Regions from separate parts of the Holdemanella hominis genome, predicted to be linked through region 1. Evidence: predicted binding sites of a transcription regulator. Region 1 holds the regulator's gene; each other region holds the start of a gene.
What was found. Region 1 encodes Rex, which represses fermentation and respiration genes when NADH is low (regulators of the CRP and FNR family bind a similar motif). Its sites were predicted from a motif close to GTGAANNNNTTCAC; they were not measured.
Positions count from the first base shown of each region.

Region 2: gap (type I glyceraldehyde-3-phosphate dehydrogenase) is a predicted target of Rex. The motif match lies at 3,743-3,756, and genes of this name have one in related genera.
Region 3: pta (phosphate acetyltransferase) is a predicted target of Rex. The motif match lies at 1,369-1,382, and genes of this name have one in related genera.

Region 1 is NZ_JACRWH010000035.1:12,857-20,829, reverse strand. It holds gene infC (translation initiation factor IF-3) at 1-14, opposite strand, end outside; tRNA gene H8911_RS08340 (tRNA-Lys) at 243-318, opposite strand; gene H8911_RS08335 (ABC-F family ATP-binding cassette domain-containing protein) at 400-2,262, opposite strand; gene H8911_RS08330 (hypothetical protein) at 2,272-3,558, opposite strand; gene asnS (asparagine--tRNA ligase) at 3,616-4,971, opposite strand; gene H8911_RS08320 (redox-sensing transcriptional repressor Rex) at 5,204-5,839, opposite strand; gene H8911_RS08315 (hypothetical protein) at 5,937-6,536, opposite strand; gene H8911_RS08310 (TIGR03905 family TSCPD domain-containing protein) at 6,529-6,777, opposite strand; gene H8911_RS08305 (Gx transporter family protein) at 6,764-7,273, opposite strand; gene H8911_RS08300 (NusG domain II-containing protein) at 7,270-7,626, opposite strand; gene H8911_RS08295 (hypothetical protein) at 7,626-7,973, opposite strand, start outside.
Region 2 is NZ_JACRWH010000006.1:11,766-19,738, forward strand. It holds gene H8911_RS03055 (Mini-ribonuclease 3) at 1-271, opposite strand, end outside; gene cysS (cysteine--tRNA ligase) at 271-1,602, opposite strand; gene H8911_RS03065 (hypothetical protein) at 1,674-2,354, opposite strand; gene H8911_RS03070 (hypothetical protein) at 2,347-2,523, opposite strand; gene gap (type I glyceraldehyde-3-phosphate dehydrogenase) at 2,658-3,671, opposite strand; gene H8911_RS03080 (Lrp/AsnC family transcriptional regulator) at 3,864-4,358, shown strand; gene H8911_RS03085 (pyridoxal phosphate-dependent aminotransferase) at 4,358-5,524, shown strand; gene H8911_RS03090 (phospho-sugar mutase) at 5,578-7,272, opposite strand; gene H8911_RS03095 (phosphocarrier protein HPr) at 7,340-7,606, opposite strand; gene H8911_RS03100 (2-thiouracil desulfurase family protein) at 7,668-7,973, opposite strand, start outside.
Region 3 is NZ_JACRWH010000012.1:21,646-29,618, forward strand. It holds gene H8911_RS04640 (ABC transporter substrate-binding protein) at 1-1,193, opposite strand, end outside; gene pta (phosphate acetyltransferase) at 1,448-2,419, shown strand; gene mgtE (magnesium transporter) at 2,506-3,846, opposite strand; M-box (ykoK) riboswitch at 3,965-4,131, opposite strand; gene H8911_RS04655 (LysR family transcriptional regulator substrate-binding protein) at 4,201-4,848, opposite strand; partial or broken gene H8911_RS12910 (LysR family transcriptional regulator) at 4,930-5,067, opposite strand; gene H8911_RS12410 (AzlC family ABC transporter permease) at 5,192-5,455, shown strand; gene H8911_RS12415 (ABC transporter permease family protein) at 5,580-5,726, shown strand; gene H8911_RS04670 (AzlD domain-containing protein) at 5,868-6,170, shown strand; gene H8911_RS04675 (class I SAM-dependent methyltransferase) at 6,193-6,957, opposite strand; gene H8911_RS04680 (GDSL-type esterase/lipase family protein) at 7,095-7,973, shown strand, end outside.

The DNA.
Region 1 (7,973 bases):
ATATTCGACACCATCCTTCTTCATTTTTCCAAAAAGAAAATGGGTGCATTCCACACCCATCACTCTTTTTAAACGAATTCAAACTGAATTGGCCGTGAACCTATGTCTCTTAGACATCAGGTGAGAAGGGGTGCTTCTATCTTTCCATTTCTTTTACTCATTGATAATACCACACACATATGGTTTATTCAATATCTTTTTTCAAAAAAATAAAGCCGAGTAAATCGACTTAAACACATAAATGGTGGACTCTTGGGGATTCGAACCCCAGACCCACTGATTAAGAGTCAGTTGCTCTGCCAGCTGAGCTAAGAGTCCATTTATCAGTGCCCATTTATATTACCACAGCATATTTTTAAATGCAACTATTTTTTCAAAAAAGAGTGCCGAATTGACACTCTATTCCAACATAGCCATTTTTTCTTCCCACTCTTGCATCAATGCAGCAATTTCGTTGTGTTTATCATCTATTTTCGCATCTAACTCTTCCATCTTACGATAATCTTGGTAATATTCTGGTTCATATCTCAATTCTCGCATTGCCTCTAAATCTTGTTCTGCTTCCTCTAAAAGCACTTCTAGTTTTGCGACACGATTCTTAATTGCTTTTAAATCCGTGAAAGATACCGTTTGTGGCTTCGCTTCTTTTTCGACCTTGGCAACCGATTCCACAAGTTCATTACTTGCCTTTTTTTCTAAGTACTCTTCGTAATTCAAATCATACACTTTACTGATTGAACCCATTTCTAGTACACGTGTAGCCATCTTTTTTAAAAACATACGGTCATGCGATACAAATAGAATCGTTCCATCATATTTTTCTAAAGCGGATTCCAAAGCTTCTTTCGCCGGAATATCTAAGTGGTTTGTAGGTTCATCCAATAATAAAACATTATCATGCTCTAACATTAATTTTGCCAAAGCCAATCGAACTCTTTCTCCACCCGACAAATCATTCACTTCTTTAAAAACTTCATCCTGTGTAAAAAGGAAACTTGCTAACGTATTACGAATCTGTGTTTGTGTTGCATCCGGATCCATATCCCACAATTCATCCAATACATTCTTATTCGACTTCATCTGAGCACTTTCCTGATTGAAATACCCTACATCAATTTGATGGCCAAATTTAAAGCTACCTGATATCGCAGGCAGTTCTTTCACCAAAGTCCTGATCAAAGTTGATTTACCTATTCCATTAGGACCAACGATAGCCATTCTTTGTCCTTGCAATAATTGAAAAGAAACATCAGACAGCACTTTATCATAACCAACCTGTAAATCTTCCACTTCAAGAACCTGCTTACCACCTTTTCTTGCGCAAGTAAACACAGCCTTCATCTGACTTGTATCTGAAGTACTATCTTCAATTCTATCCATGCGATCTAAATATTTCTGCTTACTCTTAGCAAAAGCGGCCTTATTCTTTTTATAGCGGAATTTTTCAATCAAATCTTCTAAACGATGAATCTCTTGTTGCTGACGAATATACGCTTCATGATTCTTTTTTAGATATTCATCTTTTGCCTTCAAATAATGCGAGTAATCCCCCACATATCTTTGAGTTTTACCAAACTCAATTTCCACGATTTCATCTACAACATGATCCAAGAACATTCGGTCGTGACTCACTAAAACAACCGCGAAAGGATAATGCTTCACATAATTTTCAAGCCATTCAATAGCTGCAATATCCAAATGGTTTGTCGGTTCATCCAATAATAAGATATCTGGTTTTGTCAATAACAGTTTAACCAGCGCAATTCTCGTTTTTTGTCCAGAACTAAATTCACACAATTTTTTATTTAAATCACTTTCATCAAACTGAAAATGAAAAAACACATTCTTTAATTCCACCTCGTATTGATATCCATTCAATGCCTCAAAACGTGTCTGCAATGCATCATACTTTTCAAGTTGCTTCTCACTTGAATCCGTTTTAAGTACTTCTGCCTGAGCATTTAACTGCTTTTCCAATTCTCGAACCTTGTCAAAAGCCGTTAAAAGTTCTTCATACACTGTCTTTTCTTCGTCCACAAAAGTAATCTGTGCCAAATACCCAACATTTGTACCATTTAAAACCATACGAGAACCCGAATCATAGTGTTCCAGTCCACATATAGTTTTCATCAATGTTGTTTTTCCACAGCCATTACGACCAACCAACGCAATCTTTTCATTATCACGCACTTGAAAGTTAGCACCTGCCAAAACTGTTTTTGCTCCAAATGACTTTTGTATATTACTTAATTGTAACTTCATACTATCACCCTAAATTTCAAAATATCTAACAATACCTTTCACCAAAGTTTTCGCTATCGCATCCGTATTGTCGTTAAAATAAGCAACACTTTGAGAATTCATTGCGCTCGCATATGAAAAGTATAATCCATACATCCCAAAGACATCTTTATATTTTGCATTTCTCATTTCATCACCATAAACACCAGTGTATGTTGCTCTTCCACCAGTTTCTCTTAATTGTGGGTAAAGTTCATATTTTTTTACTTCACCCTTTTCATCTTCGGCAAATGAATCATATAAAACTCCATTTTCCTGCGTACTGTTCGTTCTAGCCGCATACAATGTCAAGCCACTTTGATCCATATAATATGAGATTGTATTAGCCAACCCACTATTTGTATATGGACTTGCCATCATATAAGGCGCATCTACATTTTCATCATAGCTTGCACCCAAGGCAATATATAATTTAGCCTTTGCCTTATAACCACGAGCCGGACGACCATCTGCACCATAATATCCAGGCGTTTCGTTTTCTTTACGCAAGATTTTTACCTTTAATCCCTTTTCTTCTAATTCTTTTTTTAATTTTTTCGCAAATTCCATGGAAGAAGTTGGTTCATCTAAAATTGATGTACTTGCACCATAATCTACTGTATTCGAGATGTAATTCATCGCATTTCCACATGGATCGATCACTACATCATATACATTGGATTTTGGGATATGCTTAGTGACAATAATAAACGTATAATTTTTCTTTAAATGAATATCATACTCTTTTAATGCCTCTTTATCTGCCACAAACGTAATATCTTTCACCTTTTTATTGCGACGCATTGTCGTGATTGTCTTTGCCTTAAATGCATCGTCAAAATAGATACGCTCCTTTTCATAATGATCATATGTATATAGTTCATAAATTCCTTCTTTTAAAGAACCTAAATCAATACCTGAATCCACTTTTCCATTAAATGTAAAACTTGTAATGGCATCATTCATAACATTTCTTAGAACAATGTTATTGCCTTGCATTTTATCCATTTTCTTTGTACCATACTCATCTTTATACAAAGACAACGTCTCCCCATAAACTAAATAATCACTGAGTCGATAAGACCCATCAAAACTTGTCTCCACCTTTTTTCGCAGCTTTTCAACATCCACTGTATCCAAATAAGATTGTGACAACTTATCTATTTCAGTTGGTCTTGATACATATAAAAAAACACAGACAACCACAATAGCGATAGTAACAACCCCGACGATCATCGTGCTTAAATTTTTATTATTAACTACTCTTACTTTTTTCATACCCCTTATTTATATCACACAAAAAAACAGGTATCAACGAGATACCTGTTTAATTCATTAGAAAATTAAATTTCTAGGTGTACGTGGATATGGCTGAACATCACGAATATTCGCAACACCACTTAAATACATCAACATACGGTCAAACCCAAGACCAAATCCTGAGTGCTTGCATCCTCCAAAGCGACGTAAATCTAAATACCATTGTAATGTCTCTTGTTCCATTCCAATTTCTTTCATGCGATTCACTAACACATCATAACGCTCTTCACGTTGAGAACCACCAACTAATTCTCCAACATAAGGAACTAATAAGTCACATGCTGCAACTGTCTTGTTGTCATCATTGACACGCATATAGAATGCTTTAATATCCTTTGGATAATCTGTTAAGAAAACAGGACCATTTACGACTTTTTCGCAAATATAACGCTCATGTTCACTCTGAAGATCCATACCCCAGAAAATATCCTGGTTTTCAAATTGATCTTTTGCTTTTTCCAAATATTCAATAGCCTTTGTATAAGTCATTCTTTCAAAGTTAGAGTTTGCAACATGAGTCACACGTTTAATACATTCTTTATCGATCATTGATGCAAAGAATTCCATTTCTTCTTTAGCATGTTCTAAACAATAGTTGATACAATATTTGATCATTTCTTCAATACAATCCATGTTATCGGCTAAATCCGCAAACGCAAGTTCTGGTTCAATCATCCAGAATTCAGAAGCGTGACGAGTTGTATTTGAATTTTCTGCACGGAAAGTTGGACCAAAAGTATAAACATTGCGATATGTTAATGCGAATGGTTCAACATGCAATTGTCCAGATACTGTAAGTTGAGCATGTTTACCAAAGAAATCCTTGTCATATTTTGCATCTTCACGAGTTGTAACTGTAAAACATTCACCAGCACCTTCTGCATCATTACCAGTGATTTCTGGTGTATGTACATATACGAATCCGCGATCCTGGAAGAATGTGTGAATTGCCATACTTAATACACTTCTTAATCTAAACATAGCATAGTATGTATTTGCACGAGGACGTACATGAGGAATTTCACGCATAAATTCAAAACTGTGACGTTTTTTCTGCAATGGATAATCGTGATCACATAATCCTAAAACACTAATACTTTCGGCTTGAATTTCAAATAGCTGTTTTGCATCTGGAGTACATACAAGTTTTCCTGTTACTTCCATAGCTGAACCTGTTGTAATTTTTGATACTTCATCAAAGTTTTCTAAGCTATCCGCATATACAACCTGCACATTCGAAAAAGTTGTTCCATCATTCAACGCAATAAATCCAACTGCCTTTGAATTACGATTTGTACGAACCCATCCCTGCAAAGTAATACTTTGTCCATCGTACTGTTCAAATGTTTCTTTTAATTTTTTTACTAACATAGTTTCTCCCTTCAAAATAAAAAAAGTTCCTTAATTAAAAGGAACGATTATTACCGCGGTACCATCCTGTTTCATCACACGTATGTATGCACTCAATTGGAATTTAACGCATTCCACACGTTACTGTCTACTTAATTTCTCCAGTACGACTCCACAGGTGTTATCAATCCAAACTTGCACTGTCTATTTTCACCTAACAAGACTCTCTTTACATGTTCGTTTTGGACGACTTCTATTTCTGCGTCTTTGTTTCTAATGAATTTGTAATAAATACCAATTCTTGTATTGATGATACCACATCAATACTTTTAATGACAACCCCTTTTGGGACTAAAAAATGTTGATGCGTAAAATCAACGATACCATTAATTCCACACTGTACTAATTTATCTACTGTTTCTTGTACATCATGTGAAATTGTTAAAATCGCAATACGACATCCTTCAGGAATCTTCGTATCTAACTCCGACATCGGATATACTTCGACACCAAATTGTGTTCCACACTTAGCTGGATCCACATCAAATGCACATGCGATTTCACCAACAACATAATCCCATTTATTATAATTCATTAACGCACGACCTAAGTTACCAGCACCAACTAAAATTATTTTTTCATCAAAATCAACGCCTAACTGACTATTAAATATTTCAATCAGTTTATCCACATCGTATCCGTAACCTTGTTTTCCAAGATTCCCTAAAAAGGAGAAATCACGACGAATTGTTGTAGGTTCAATATCTACAAAGCTCGATAATTCTTTGGACATAATTCGTTCAACGCCATTTTTTTGAAGTTTACGTAAAGCTTTTAAATATACCGGATACCTCTGTAAAGTTGCTTTGGGTACATTTCTATTCTGCATTTTATCACCCCACGCATTAATAATATCATATTTGTGATATATTTAACAAGTTAACTTGTGAAAAAATTTAAAAAACAAAAAAGTCGATTACTCGACTTTAGAAAATGGCTTGATCCACCTGCAACAACGTTGAATCCACATCTTGAAGAAGTGTTTGAATTCTTGAATTATAAAAATAAGGAACACCCTTCTTTTTCGCGAAATACAATACAAGCGCCCACAAAATTACTAGTAAAACAAATGAAACCCTAAAAGAAATGTGAATCAAAAGAACAAACACAAGTAAAAACACAATATACGCAAGTGTGTCTAATAAGATAAATCGTTGAAATATATTTTTCAGTGTAATCTGATAATAATCTCTTTTTCTAGATAGAAAAGCTTTCGTGATAGAATCATATTCCTCATTAAATTCCATCTTACTTAAATCATCCTGATTCTCTTTATGTTCTTTATAAAATACAACTTCCTGCATTCTTAAAAGACAAAACAACATGGCCTGCTTATTTTCATCTTTCGAAAACTTTTTATAATACAATTCCAACAACTTTAAATAATCATTATCCGAAATTGATTTTCCAACCATATTTTGTGCAATGACTTCTAAACGTTCTGTTAATACATCTGAAAATACAAGAATGTTATTTTGAGCACGTCTTTCAATTTCTTTTAAAGCCCCAAGAAAATGATCAGCCACGATATGCCTTAAGCGCACATGCGATTTGATCTGGACAAGATGTTGGCTTATTTCCACATGTTACTCCAGTCAAAGTATCGATAACTTCATCTACACTTCTTCCCTTCAATAAACATCCAATTCCCTTTAAATTTCCATTGCATCCACCAATGGCCTCAAAACTCTTAAGAATTCCATCTTCAATTTCAAAATTGAATTGACGACTACAAACACCCTTTGGTGTATAACTATATTTTTCCATAATTTCCTCCATTTAATCGGTCTAAAACCTTTCTACATACTACTGCTATTAATATACCACTCACAATGGACAATGCCAAAAGAATTGGTAAAAACAACTGCATAAAATACTGTTGGTAAATCCAAGTAATTGCGATTACTTGTCCTATATTATGAAAGCTAGCTCCAAGTATACTTACGCCATAAATCGAAAACACCTTACTTCGATACGCTAAGATCATCGCAATACAAGCCAAAATACCACCGCTTAACGAAAGCCAAAACGAAACAGAAAATAACATTCCCTGCATTAAGCTTGACAAAATGATACGAAGCAACGATACATAAGCCAATGATTTTTCATCATACATATAAAGTGCAAATAAGCCAGCAATATTTGCCAAGCCAATCTTATATCCAGGAACAATCATAAATATACCTATAAAGCTTTCTAAAAGCTGCAACAAAATACCGACCGCGACCAAGAAAGCTAAAATTACACTTTTCTTGACCCTCATTGTATCACCGTATCCTGACTGGCTTCTTTTTCAATTTTTACCACTGTCTCATTGGGCAAACATACAATGGGAACATTGGCATCCGAAACATAACCTTGTTTCGAACAATAATGATGTGGACTCTTTTCTTGTGTAACACGCACTTTTTTCTGTTTAACCTCAATATGCACTTTTCCAAGCTTTCCATTTACGACATACGTTTTATCTTTTGATAAATCTATACGTAAAACTTGTTTTTCCTTAACATATACACTCGCATACACATTTTCATTTTCACTAAAAAATAAAGGAACACATAGTACTACCGCTACGATCATAATGCATACTATCAGAATTTTATCTGCCTTTTTCATTATTGAACGACCACACTTACATTTTTCGTGACTGAATTTCCAAAACGATCACTGATTTTTACTTGTACATCCTGTGTTGATGCAGTGGACGTATCAACATTAGCTTCAAAAGTAACTCCCGATAGATCTGTTGCATGAAAATAGGAATTCCAATCAATATTCTGTCCAACCCCAATTGTGATTTGACCCACTTCACTTGCACATACTGGAGCCGTTGTATCTTTAACTTTTATCACAAAAGGATACTCTTTACTCCCATCCACAATCGCAAAGTCATATTCACCAACAACCAAATAATCCATTCCAGATGTCATAAAGCGATTATTTTTCTTATCTACCCCAACACT
Region 2 (7,973 bases), on a different contig from region 1:
TTTTGTGTGTCGCATTTTTAGCCTTTGAATGAATCGTCGCATTTCTTCCACGTGCAAGAATCATTTTCTCATCCTCGGTAAAGAAATCTTCATCCATCATTGTATTCAACATAACAGATTGCCCTTTAGCACTACAAATTACAGCGTTTTTCTTCTGAAGAACATGGGCCTTGCGATACCCTAAACTTAGAAGGTGTTCGCGCACAGCCAAAGACATAACGGCATCACCAATCCATGCTAGACTTGTCGCATTTTCCGTTACAATTTCCATTACAGAATTCCTTTTTCAATCAATGCAGCACGAAGTGTATCCGCTGTTTCAAAATCTTTTTCTTTAACTGCACTTCTCCAGTTTTGATACATTTCTTTATCTTCTTCACTCATTGTAATCTTATCAAATTCAATACCTAAAATATAAAGCATCTTTTCTAATGTATGTACTAAAACAGCTAAATTTTCAACATCGATTTCTCTTTGACGAACCGCCTGATTGATTTTTTTAACGACTTCATAAACAACACTGATCGCATTAGGTGTATTTAAATCATCATTTAATGCATCAATAAATGAAGTATACGTTTCATCAAACGCAGTTGTTTCTTTAGCATTTGATAAAGCAAGTTTTACACAAGCCTGTTTATAAGCAGCTGCAATCTTATCTAATTCTTTCTTTGAAGTTGAAAATGCTTCTTCATTTAAGTTTAGTGGAGCGCGATAATGTGTAGAAATCATCAACCAACGAGTTAAGTTTCCTCCATGGTTTGCGATCAAGTCTTTAGCCCACCATACATTACCTAATGATTTTGACATCTTGATACCGTTGATATTGATCATACCATTGTGTACCCAGATATTTGCCAAGTGTGTATCGTTGCATACTTCACATTGGGCAATCTCATTTTCGTGGTGAGGAAATTTTAAATCTAAACCACCACCATGGATATCAATCAATGTTTTCTTAAATACATCCTGTATCATAACCACACATTCTGTATGCCATCCTGGACGTCCTTTTGACCAAGGTGAATCCCATTTAATTCCTTCCGTTGTCTCTTTCCATAAAGTAAAATCTAATGGATTCTCCTTCTTTTCATTTTCATCAATACGAGCACCAACCATTAGATCATCAATACTTTGATGAGACAGTTCTCCATATTTTTTATCACTATTAACTCGGAAATAAACATCGCCTCTCACTTGATAAGCTGAACCATTTTTAACCATCTTATCAATAAATTCGATAATACGATCCATTGTTTCTGTAACGCGAGGTGCATAGGCTGGAAGATCTGCATGTAAACCTTTACGTACATCGTTATAGGCAACAATAAATTTGTCAGTGATTTCCTTTTCAGTAACATTTTGTTCAATAGCCGTTTTAATGATCTTATCGTCTACATCTGTATAGTTTGAAGCAAAAGTCACTTCATAACCTTGTGCAGACAATGTTTTTTTTAATGTATCAAATACAACGATAGGACGAGCATTTCCAATATGTGGATAGTTATAGACCGTTGGTCCACATACGTACATGGAAATCTTTCCTGGTTCGATTGGTTTTAATTCTTCAATGGTTTGAGAATAACTATTATATAATTTCATAATAAAATGTCCTCCAATTCATATTTTTTATTATACAATACAAAACATGAAAAAAAAAGCTAACCAAATGGTCAGCCTACATGTAATTTAGTCATGATACGACGAATATCTTCTTCATATGGTGTACCTGCTAAATTTTCTAATGCAGGATTAAAGTATTCCATCATATGATCCACATCTTTTAAATAAGAATATTGAAGCCCAATTAAATATTGAATGGTTCCAACAGGGAATTTTTTATTGTTGTCTAGTTCTGACTTACCATCCCACATACCATTTAAAATTTCTTTACAGTCATCAATATATTTGGCTTCTTTCTTCATTAATATGCTGAATTGAATCTGCATATTCTTGAATGTCTTTTCATCAACATAGCTTTTTCCATAAGAAAGCATGCCCTCTGCTTTTTTGATTTTTCCTTTTTCTAAATAATAATAAAATCCACGAGTTGCGACACTAGCCTTTTGTTTATTTGAAATACGCATATTTTTCAACAATTCAAATTGTTCTTCGATTTTCGTATCATTTCTTTGTGCCAAATAGCCACTTAATCGCATATACTCACGGTTAAATGCCTGATATGAGAATTTACATATTCCTGTATCTAATGTTTTGTAGAATTCGTCATATTGTTCATTGTTCAATTGAACTAATAACTTCTTCCATACAACTTTTTTCATAATTATTGGCACTAAGATAAATACTAATGTCAATATAATTATGATCATTACATTCATTGTCTTACTATCCATTTTGTTCCTTATCCTTTTCTAATTCTAAAGTTAAATCACGAAACTGAGCTAATAAATCTTCGTCAATTCCATCTTTTCTTAATTTTTCCATGTAAACAGCATCTAAATCGTCTACATCTTTTGTTAAATCATCACGCTCAGAATCCGTCAAACGATGTCGAATACCCACCGCTAACACCTCACAATCTCTAAAGGTTAGAATACATGATTTATATATTTATTTCAAGGTTTTGATTTGCACTTTTTAGTAAAGTATACAAAAAAAAGGAACCCTATTGGATTCCTTTAAAAGTCTTACAATTATTAAGCTAATTCTGAGAAGTACTTAATTGTACGAACCATTTGGCTTGTGTAAGAGTTTTCGTTGTCGTACCAAGAAACAACTTGTACGTGAGTAGTTCCGTCACCTAATGAGTGAGCCATTGTTTGAGTTGCATCGAACAATGATCCGTAACGCATACCAATAATATCACTAGATACTAATTGTTCTTCAGTGTATCCAAACGATTCAGTTGTAGCAGCTTTCATAGCAGCGTTGATTTGATCAACAGTTACGTCACCTTCAACAACAGCTACTAAAATAGTAGTTGATCCTGTAGGAGTTGGAACACGTTGAGCAGATCCGATTAATTTTCCGTTTAATTCAGGGATAACTAATCCGATAGCTTTTGCAGCACCTGTTGAGTTAGGAACAATGTTAACTGCAGCAGCACGGCTACGACGTAAATCACCTTTACGTTGAGGTCCGTCTAATGTCATTTGGTCACCTGTGTAAGCGTGAACTGTAGTCATGATACCTGATTTAACTGGAGCTAATTGGTTCAAAGCGTTAGCCATTGGAGCTAAACAGTTTGTTGTACAAGAAGCTGCAGAAATTACTGTATCTTCTGGTTTTAATGTTTCGTGGTTTACATTGTAAACGATTGTTGGTAAGTCATTTCCTGCTGGAGCAGAGATAACAACTTTACGAGCACCTGCTTTAATGTGTGCTTCTGCTTTAGCTTTTGAAGTATAGAATCCTGTACATTCTAATACTACGTCAACGCCTAATTCACCCCAAGGTAATTTAGAAGCATCAGCTTCTGCGTAGATAGTGATTTCTTTTCCATCTACTGTAATTGAATTTTCACCAGCAACAACTGTGTCAGCCTTAGCGTAAGTTCCTTGAGTTGAATCATATTTCAACAAGTGAGCTAACATCTTAGGGCTAGTCAAGTCATTGATAGCTACTACTTCGTAGCCTTCAGCACCAAACATTTGACGGAATGCCAAACGTCCGATACGTCCAAAACCGTTAATCGCAACTTTTACTGTCATGTCAGTAAATCCTCCTTTAAATACCATTGTTATTATAAAAGCCTACTGTTGATTTGTCAATTCTCTAACAAGTAAAACTTTTTACAACTAACAACACTTATATATTAGACTATTTACAATTCATTCTCAAGCATTTTCACACTTTTTACATAACCTTAATTGTGCTATTATATTCAAAAGGAGGAATTAAAAATGAACCAAAGTTTAATCCTAGATTTACTAGAAAATAATGCTCGTCTAACTTCACAAGATCTAGCGGATATTTTGAATGAAGATGAAGCAAGTATAAAATCAGAGATTCAATCTTTAGAAAAAAACAAAATTATTTGTGGCTATCACACAATTATCAACTACAATAAAGCGTTAAAAGATCAAAAAGTTTTAGCATATATTGAAGTAAGTTGTACACCTACAAGAAATAGAGGCTATGACAAGACAGCAGCATTGATTGCCAACTATCCAGAAGTAGATACAATGTATCTATTAAGTGGAGATTGTGATTTCTTATGTTTAGTACAAGGTAAAACCATGTTTGAAGTGGCTCGCTTTGTTTCAGATAAGATTGCCTGTGTTGAAGATGTTCGTTCCACAAAGACATTATTTGTCTTAAAACAATATAAGCAAAGTGGTATTGTCATGATTGACAAACCAGAAGATAAAGAATCAAGATTGGTTGTGACTCCATAATGAAGAGTTTATCTACAAAAGCAACATCTATCAATCCAAGTGGAATCCGTAAATTCTTTGATTTAGCAAACACAATGGAAGGCGTTATCTCTTTAGGTGTTGGTGAACCCGATTTCGCTACGCCATGGCACATTTGTGAAAACGCGATTCACTACATGAGCACTGGACATACTCACTATACAGCCAATCGTGGATTGTTGGAGCTTCGTGAAGAAATCTGTAAATTCCATAAGGAACATTACAATCAAACATATGATCCTGAAAATGAAGTTATTGTCACAATTGGTGGTAGTGAAGCCATTGACTTATGTATGCGTGCCCTGTTGAATCCTGGCGATGAAGTTATTGTATTAGACCCTAACTACGTTGCTTATGCACCAAGTGTTACACTAAGTGATGGTGTTGTTGTCCCTTTACAGTTAAAAGAAGAAAATGACTTTAAAATTTTTCCAGAAGATTTAAAGAAAGTCATCACACCAAAGACAAAAGCGATGATCATCAATTATCCTAGCAACCCTACAGGTGGTGTCATGACAAAAGAGGACTACGCAAAAATTGTTGATATCATCAAAGAATCAGGTATATATGTTGTGAGTGATGAAATCTATGCCGAACTAAGCTTTGATCAGCCTTTTGCATCATTAGCCCAATTTGACGAAATCAAATCTCAAATTATTGTCGTAAATGGTTTTTCTAAAGCATATGCGATGACAGGATGGCGTCTAGGCTATTGTATGGCCAACAAAGAACTTTCTTCTGTTATGAATAAGATTCACCAATATGTGATCATGTCAGCTCCTGTTATGTCTCAATACGCAGGTATCGAAGCCATTAAAAACGGCTATGATGATGTATTGATGATGAAAGATGATTATCTAAAAAGAAGAAACTTCTTAGTCAACAGACTCAATCGTATGGGACTAAAGACAAATATGCCTCATGGTACATTCTATGTATTCTGTAATATTCAATCGACAGGCCTTGATTCCGAAACATTCTGCGAAAGATTACTACAAGAACAAAAAGTTGCCTGTGTTCCAGGAAACGCCTTTGGTCCAAGTGGTGAAGGATACATTCGTATCTCTTATGCATATAGCATAGATCACATTAAAGAAGCTGTTGTTCGCTTAGAACAATTCTTGAAGGATTTAGACAAATCAGTCTAGATCTTTTTTTCAAATAAACAGAAAAAAGGATGCCATTTTGACATCCTTTAATACTACTTGGCAATCAAATCATCCATTGCCTGTTGGAAATGAACCGTTTTGTTGTGAGCATCCTCTTTTGAAGCTCCCTTGATACAATAGTAGAATTTACATTTTGGTTCTGTTCCACTAGGACGTACCGCAATCCAGCTTCCATCTTCAAGATAGTATTTTAATACATCCGATTTAGTGAATCCAGTAAGTTCAGTTACTGTATCCCCTTCTTTGATTACACATTCTTTATAGTCTTCACTACGAACCACTTTTGTGCCACCAATTTGTGTTGGAGCCTCTTTTCTTAAGTTAGCTAAGATTTCTTTAATACGCTTAGCACCAGCTTCACCAGCTAATGATAACGCAACTTGACTTTCTTCATATGTACCATGACGGTCATACAAGCTATCTAATACATCAACTAAATCTTTACCTTGTTCTTTGTAGAATGCACAAGCTTCTGCCAGCATTAAACAAGCTTGAGGAGCATCTTTATCACGTACGAAAGGTTTAATTAATGAACCATAGCTTTCTTCATATCCAAATACATAGTTCTTTTCGTGCGTTTTTTCATATTTCGCAACTTTTTCACCAATGAATTTGAATCCAGTTAAAGTTTTTTCTGTTGTAACACCATAATCAGAAGCTACTTTTTCTCCTAGATCACTTGTAACAACCGTATTGAACATTACAGGATTTTCGGGCATTTTACCTTGTTTTTGAAGTTGTGAACAAATATATTCAATTTCAACAGAACCAGATTGGTTTCCTGTTAATACAACATATTCACCATTGTGCAAGACTCCAACTCCCATACGGTCAGCATCTGGGTCACAAACTAAAATTAAGTCTGCTTGATTTTCTTTTGCGTATTTTAATGACAATTCATAAGCACCTGCTTGTTCTGGGTTTGGTGTAGGTGTATTTGAGAAATCAGGATCTGGACTACATTGCTCTACAACTGGAATGCAAGTATATCCTGCACGTTTATAAACTTCTTGAACAGGAATATTAGCAGTTCCATGTTCTGGTGAAAATACGATTTTAATATCTTTTTTAACTTCAGGATTCAATTGGATACTTAATACATTTTTGTAATATTCTTCATCCACATCTTTACCAATAACTGTAATTAATTTCTTTTGTTCTTCTGTACAGTTTGCATCAATTGCCAATTCATCTTCAATTGCGTTAACCTTATCAATAACCTGACTAGCCAAACATGGAATCAACTGACATCCTTTATCATCATACAATTTATATCCATTGTATTCTTTAGGGTTGTGACTGGCAGTAATCATAATGCCACCAAAGCAATTTAAGTGACGTACTGCAAAACTCAATTCTGGAGTTGGACGTAATGATTCAAACACATATGATTTAATGTTGTTTTTTGCTAATAAGTCAGCACAATCAAACGCAAACTCTTTTGACATGTGACGGTTATCATAACCAATCGCAATACCAGCTTTACCACCATTATTTTCATTTATGTAATTTGCGTATCCTTGAGTTGCCTTACGAATTGTATGAATATTAATTCGGTTTGTTCCCGGACCTAAAAGACCACGCATACCTGCTGTACCAAACTCAATTGTTGTATAGAATGCATCATTTTTTTCTTCTGCATTCATTGCTTCTAAAACAGGTTTGTATTGAGGGGCTAAATTTTCATGGTTTAACCATTTTGAATATCTTTCTTCAACAATAGACATTATTTATTCTCCTTCTTTTCTAACTTTGAAATAAAAAAGTCTCATAAAACTATGAGACTTTCTTTAATTAAGCAATGATCTTTTGAGCACGCAATACTTCTTCGATTGCAGCTACAGCAGCATCTTCATCTTCGCCTGAGCAGCTAATTGTGATTTCTGACTGTGTAGGAATTCCTAAAGACATAACTCCCATGATAGATTTCATGTTTACTTCACGTCCTTTGAAAGCTACATTGATTTCACTTTTAAATTTACTAGCAGCGTTAACAGCTACAGTTGCTGGACGTGCGTGAAGACCTACTGGATCTACTACAGTTACAGTTACTTGTTTCATAATTATCCTCCTAAATCAAATCTAAATGTATTTTATGACATTTTGCCAAAGAAAACAATACCTAAACGAATTTTTCTGATTCCGCTTCCATAATCGGTATATTTAAATCTTGCAACATTTGTGCAAAGACACCACTACCAGTTACTAGATTACCTGTAAAAGTCCCATCATAAATAACAGAATATCCACAACTAGGTGATCTTCTTTGTAAAATCGCAATATCTACTTGTTTTTCTTTCGCTATATTCAGAGCAATTTCTGCCCCTTTGATAAACTGTTTTGTACAATCATTTCCCTCTTTATCCAAAATTCTATCTCCTACTTTTTCACAAGGAATACGAGGACAACAAAGTCCTCCAAGCATCTC
Region 3 (7,973 bases), on a different contig from region 1:
TTTCCATCACTTCCTACAGTCCAACCAGCATCGTCTAAGATTTGTTTAGCTTTTTCGATGTCATAATCATAGTAAGTCATGTTGTCATCTTTTTCTTTACCAGTAATGATATCACCTAATTGTGATGAAATTGGGTTAGCCATTAATACTGGAACGAAACCAGGTTGAGTTTTCTTAACATCTTTACTTCCTTTAGAGAATGAGTAGTAGCTATCAACAAATGATTGACGGTCAATCGCATAAGTTAATGCTTGACGTACAGCAGGATCTGCAGTGGCTCCAGCTTCACAGTTGTAAATAAAGTATTGCATTGAGCTTGATGCGTAGTTGTTGTAAGTTAAGTTCTTATCTAAACTTGCAGTACCAACTTTATCAGCGTTATCAGCTTGTGGTAATAAATCAACAGTTCCTTTTTGAAGTTCTTGAAGTTCTGTTGAAGTATCACAAATCTTCATTACAACATTATCAATTTGGTATTCTCCATCTTCAGCTTTAAATTTATCATTCTTAACAAATGTGGCGGCTGAATCTTTTTGGAAGTTTTTCAATACATATGGTCCAGTACCAATTGGTTTACTAGCCTTGTCTTCAAACATCTTTGTATCACCTTTTTTGTATTTTTTGAATTGTGAATTAGAGATGATTGGGAATGTACCAACTTGGCTTATCGCGTCGATTCTTGGTGTTGCCAAGTGGAAGGCAACTGTGTAATCGTCGATTTTTTCAACACCACTTAGAGTTTCGGCATCTCCTTCGTGATATTCTTTATAACCTTCTAAGTAATCAACATACGTTGAGAAACGACCAGTATAGCTTGGGTCAGCCATAGCTGTAAATGTCAATACAACATCATCTGCATCCAATTTAGATCCATCAGAGAATTTCACTCCTTTTTTCAATTTGAATGTTAATGTTGATCCATCCTCACTAATAGTTGGTTGTTCAGTAGCAAGTTCTGGTTGTAATTGATTATCACGATCATAGCTCAACATACTTTGATAAACCATTTCAATAACGTAATCATCATATACAGTTTGATAATACAATGGAGAGAAAATTCCATTGAAACCTGTGTTTAAGCCAACTGTCAACGTTTTACCATTTGCACCAGATGATCCACCAGCACAACCAGTCATCATTGCAGCTGCCATACATACGGCACCGGCCTTCTTTAAATAGTGACTTGTTTTCATAATTTGCACCTATCCCTTCTTGTGATGTCACTAGTGTAAAACTTTACAATGAAAAATGCAAGTAAAATTTACATTAATTTACATTTGTGTGTAAAATAATTACAATTTATACATAATGTATACGATATATAAACAATATGTTATTTAATGTATACAGATTTTGTAGATAAACTATGAGAAAAAGTTCACATTGTTTTTGTGGTAAATAAAGCATTTTTGGACTATACTTTGATAGAAAAGAGGTAGTTAAAGTTATGATTATTGATGAATTAGAAAAAAAGGTCCAAGGAAAGGGAGTACGAATCGTATTTACCGAAGGTTGGGATCCACGTGTACAAAAGGCAGCTATTGATTTGAAAAATAATGATGTTGTACGCCCAGTATTATTAGGAACTCCAGAAGAAATTGCTGGCTGTGCACAAAAGAATAGTTTAAATGTTGAAGGAATCGAACAAATCGATCCAAATAACTTTGATCACATGGATGAAATGGTCCACAAAATGGTCGAATTACGTCGTGGTAAAATGGACGAAGAAAAAGTTCGTAAAGCATTGAAGAGTACAAACTATTTTGGAACTATGTTAGTTCAAATGGGATATGCCGATGGTTTATTAGGTGGTGCTACATACTCTACTGCAGATACTGTACGTCCAGCATTACAATTGATTAAAACAGCTCCAGGAAACCAATTAGTTTCTTCTTGCTTCATTTTAATTAAAGAAGAATCTCAATTGATCATGGGTGACTGCTCAATCAACATTAACCCTAATACAGATGATTTAGTAGAAATCACTATGCAAACAGCTAACTCAGCTCGTCAATTTGGTGTAGAACCAAAAGTTGCATTATTATCATACTCAACAATGGGTAGTGCAAAAGGTGAATGCGTTGCTAAGATGACTGAAGCAAGTGATCGTTTGCGTCGTATTGCTGATTTTGATATTGATGGAGAAATGCAATTTGACTGTGCAGTAAGTGAAGAAGTTGCTCGTTTAAAAGCTCCTAATTCAAAAGTTGCTGGACATGCAAATACTTTTATTTTCCCTAACTTGTCAAGTGGAAATATTGGATACAAAATTGCTGCTCGTTTAGGTGGATATGAAGCAGTTGGACCAATCTTACAAGGATTGAACGCGCCAATCAATGACTTATCTCGTGGATGTACTTCAGATGAAATCTACAAGATGGCTATTGTAACTGCTGCTCAAAAAGATATGGATATCTAATTTAAATAATTATATTTTTCGATAAAAGAATCTCAATTGAGGTTCTTTTTTTCGTGCTATGAAAAAAAGAGATGATTTCTCATCTCTTAAACTACGATATTAAAAACATGTACTGCAATATTGAAATAAACTAGAATAGAGCAAGTATCTACAATTGTTGTGATTAATGGACTGGCCATAATAGCTGGATCTACACCAATCTTATTTGCAAATAATGGAAGAATACAACCAATTAATTTTGCAACAATAACAACAATCATTAATGAAAGGGCAATGACAATTGCGATATTAAAGTTTTGGTATTGAATGAAAATACGTAAACCATTAGCTGCAGCCAAAATAAATCCAACAACAAGTGAAATTCTAAATTCTTTAAACATAACTTTAAAAATTTCTTTAAAATGAATTTCTCCCAAAGCTAAACCACGAATAATCAAAGTTGAACTCTGTGATCCACAGTTTCCACCTGTATCCATCAACATTGGAATAAAAGATACTAGTAATGGTACGGCGCTGAAGGCATTTTCATATCGGGTGATAATACTTCCTGTGATTGTGGCAGAAAACATTAAGACAAGTAGCCATAAGATACGGTGTTTTGCTTGTTGCCAAACCGTAGTTTCAAAATATGTTTTTTCATTGGGTTCCATGGCAGCCATACGAGAAATATCTTCGTTGGTTTCATCAACCATAACATCCATGGCATCGTCAAATGTAACAATACCAACAAGACATCCATCACTATCAAGTACGGGCATCGCAATCAAGTCATATTTTCTAAATAAGTGAGCAACCTGCTCCTGATCTGTATGAGTGTGTACAGAAATAATGTTCGTATTCATTAGATTTGTGATATTTTCATCATCATCACTCGTCATTAAGCTTTTAGCTGTCACAATACCAATCAATTTTTTATTTTCTGTGACATAACAAGTATAAATAGTTTCCTTATGAATACCAATATCTTTAATATGGTTCATGGCCTGTTTTACAGTCATTGTTTTTTTCAATGTGACATATTCAGTCGTCATGATTGAACCGGCACTGTCTTCAGGATATTTTAAAAGTTTGTTGATGGTTGAACGCTTATTTGAATCTAAGTTTTTCAAAATACGCGTTACTAAGTTTGCAGGTAGATCCTCTAACATATCTACTGTATCATCCATATAAAGATCATCTAATAGTTCTTTTAATTCAGTTTCTGAAAACATGTCTACCAGATATGTCTGCATCTTCGAACTCATGCATGAGAATACATTGGCAGCTTTTTCTTTAGAAATTAAACGGAATGCCAAAGCACATTCTTTCGCATCTAACTCTTCTAAAAAGGCAGCTGTATCCATATCGTTCATTTCGGAAAGTATATTTTGTGCAGTTTTGTATTTTTTGTCTTGTAGTAATTGAATGAATTCTTCTTTGTTCATCATAATTATGTACCTCTGCTTTCTTTAAATAATTCAAACTATTCCCATCCGGATCCGTACACATACAAGCCTCACCTCCTTATATAAAGAAAACGCCATTGCCTAAACAATGACGTCATTAACCTAAGTATCACCGTTCAAGCTTTAGTATCACAGGGCATATTAATTACATTAAGCCAAGCCTTTGCGACTTAGCCTGCTGACCAACGAGTTGTGTCTCCACAACTTTGCGGCAGTAATCTTAGGAAATCCAAATCCCTGCGGTAACCTCACCTACCGTATATCTTTATGTACGTGAAAAGAATAATATAAATTAGTAAGTGAGTCAACCTTAACAGTATAAAAACTATGTTAAATTTAAATAATATGAAAACTATCCTTATTTTTAAGAATTTCTGGTGTCTTTCTAAGAATGAAATCTAGAAATGTCTTACTTGCATAAGATAAAGTATCGTAATTATTATAGGCGAATCCAACATGACGAAATAGATTTTCTTGTATTGGAATCAAACACAAATCATCATAGTCGCTCAAAGCGTTTTGATAAAGTATAGAAATACCTAAATTCTGTCGTATCATAGCTAAAATAGTAAATTCATCATATACTTTGTGTTTAATCTGTACATGTAATCCTAGATTTTGGAATGTTTTTATTGGCAAAGAATATTCTCCCTCATCTAATTGAATGAAAGGGTACTTTGCGATTTGTTTCATGCTTAATACTTCATAATTAGCTAACACATGACTTTGTGGCACCAACGCAAACATTTCATCATAATACAATTCTTGATATTGAACTCGCTGGATGGCATCAATACAAGTGAATCCTAAATCAAGACTTCCTTCTAATAATTGTTGTTCAATATTTGTGTATTCACTTTGATACAGTTCAAATTGTATGTTTGGATACATTTCAATGAATTTTTCCATTAATGAAGGCAAAAGATGTCGAGATACACTTGTGAATGTACCAATTCTTAATGTGACTTGGTCCACCCCTTTCATTTCCTGCTTTTTAGTACGAAGATTATCAAGGCTTGCCTGAACAGATTTTAAATAGGGAATATATGCATGTCCATCTTTACTAAGAATGACACCACGTTTTTGTCGAATGAATAAAGTGGTTTCTAATTCTTCTTCTAAAGATTTTATTGTTTGAGAAACTGCACTTTGTGAAAAGCCAAGATCTTTAGCAACTTGACTAATTGTTTTTGTTTCTAATACTTTGAAAAAATATCATATTTTGTTAGATTCATATCTATCACATTTTCTTATGGAAGTATTATAAATATTTGATTTACAAATAACAATTCGATTCTTATAATGCATAGAAATAAGGAGTGAGATTATGGAGTTTAAAAAAGGAATCAAAGATAGTATTCCGGTAGGAATGGGATACTTTGCGGTTTCCTTCTCATTAGGAATCATCGCAAAAAATGTAGGCTTATCACCAATACAAGGTTTTTTGACTAGCCTATTCATAATTGCATCGGCAGGAGAATATGCTGTCTTTTTAATGATTAGTACACATGGTACTTTCATTCAGATGGTTATCATGACTTTAGTCAGTAATGCTCGCTATTTCTTAATGAGCTTTGCGCTCAGTCAATAAATCGAAGAAAAAACGAATCTGCTTCATAGGATGTGTATTGGTTTTGATTTAACAGATGAATTATTTGGCTTGGCAATCAATCACGAAGGGAAAGTGAATCATAAATATATATGGTACATATTTGGTGGCACTTCCATGTTGGGCACTAGGAACTGCATCGGGAATAGTTGCTGGTAATAGTCTTCCTACAAAAATTGTAGCGAGTTTAAGTGTTGCGTTATATGGTATTTTTTTGGCTATTAGTATTCCTCAGGCAAAAAAGATCGTATGATTGGACTACTCATTATTATAAGTTTCTTATTGAGTTACATTTGTAAGGATGTGACAATCTCAGGTGGAACAAGAACCACTTTATTAATAATCATAATTTCAATGGCAGCGGCCATTATAAAACCTAGAAAGAAGGAAGAAAATGTCTAATCTAATGATGTATGTAGCTACAATGACGGTTGTCACATATTTGATTCGTGTCTTGCCGTTAACACTTTTTAATAAACCCATTACCAATATATATGTTCAGTCATTTCTATATTATATTCCTTATGTGACTTTGGCTGTGATGACCTTTCCTACTATATTATATGAAACTAATTCTCAGTTAGCAGGATTTGCAGCGCTAATAGTTGGAATTATGTTGGCTTGGAAAGATAACGGCTTATTTCAAGTATCCATTGCATGTTGTTTAGTCGTTTTAACAATGGAATATATAATATGAAAATAATGTCACAAAAGTGACATTATTTTTTTAGTATATCTATTGTATGTGAACTTGCACCAATTAGCTCTTGTCTTTCACATGTGGCAAGATGATATTTGATGAACAATTCAAATGTTTCATCATCCATCTTGTTTAAGATAGGACGCATATAATCGCTTGGACCATCAGCGGCAATAATTTGGATTCGTTCTAAACCTATCTCTTTATTTAATTGATTGATTGTATCTAGACGAATGTAACTATATAAATCATCTATATTTGTCTGCGTTTGAAATGTTTCATCGAGTTTTTTTGCTGCTAATGATTCTTTGATGTGTCCATCTCGAAAGCCGTGGACTAAGACGCTATATTCATTCATAACGTAAGCTACAAAAATAATTCCATCTTTTTTTGTAACGCGTTTAGCTTCGGATAATGCTTTTAATTTATCTTCATAACTAAATAAGTGGTACATAGGTCCAAATAATAGGGTGATGTCAAAAGTGTTATCTTGATATCTTGATAAATCTAAAGCGGTTCCTTGATAGGCTTTCACATTGCTTTTTTTAGCTTTTAAAACACCAAGATTATATTTAACAAGTTCAATCGCATCGACTTGATATCCTTCATTACTTAAGGCAACGCTATACCTGCCGGTTCCGGCTCCAATATCCAATATGCGATCTTCAGACTTTAAATATTTATGGATGTATTTCATGCTTGTTGTATATTCTACTTGACCGTGTCTTGATAGTAATCTTTTGTCTTCACAAAATTTACCGTAATAATTTTCTAATTTACTCATGCATTATTTCCTCAACTTCTTTTATATAATAAGGTATATGTTTGGATTTTTGCAACGTTTCATGTATGATTATTTGTGGATAAAAACATGTGTTTTATGAATGTAGAAATAGATAATAAATAATTTGGAGGTCAACTATGGAAAAAGAATTTAAGGCGATATATGGACAGGCAATGTCGATTGTGACACATAAGCCTAGTCAATACGCAAAGAATATCACATTGCGTTATCCTATGAAATCGACATTCAAAGGGGATAAGATACGTATTTGTTTAGATAACTTTACAGGAAAAGAAGGCGTGGTCTTTGATTCAATCACAATTGGACGAGTTATTAGTGGACGTGATTTAGATTCAACATCCATTGTGGATATTACTTTTAATGGTTCAAAAGGACTTCATCTTGATGTGGGAGAACAATGTTACAGCGATCCATTGGATTTTAAAGTGCATGAACAAGAAACAATCGCAATTAGTTTCTATTTAAAAGAATTCACCCACTTACGTTGTGGCGTATATACACAAGGACCATTAAGTTCGGGTTATTTTGGAGAAGGTGATTTCTCTCATGCAGGTATTATGGATCATGCTTCAAGCATGAAGACCCCATGGGTGTTTTTCTTAAGCGAAGTGGCTGTTTTGACAGAACCGGAATATAAAGTTATTACTTGTTATGGTGATTCTATTACTTCGCAGGATTGGCCTGATTATTTACAGAAGTTAATGTGGGAAAATAATAAAAAAGTGTCTGTAGTTCGAAAAGCCGTTAGTGGTACACGTATTTTAAGACAATATTCTTGTGTACAGTATGAAGCATATGGGTTAAAAGGAGATTATCGATTTGGTCACGAGATGCATGTGGCTGGAAGTGATACTTTAATTATTCTGCAAGGAATAAATGATATTATTCATCCAGTCGGTGTTGAAAAGAATGAATTTAGACCATGGCAAGATCTTCCGTCAAGTCAGGAATTGATTGAGGGTTTAAGAAAATATGTAAAGCACGCGAAATCATTA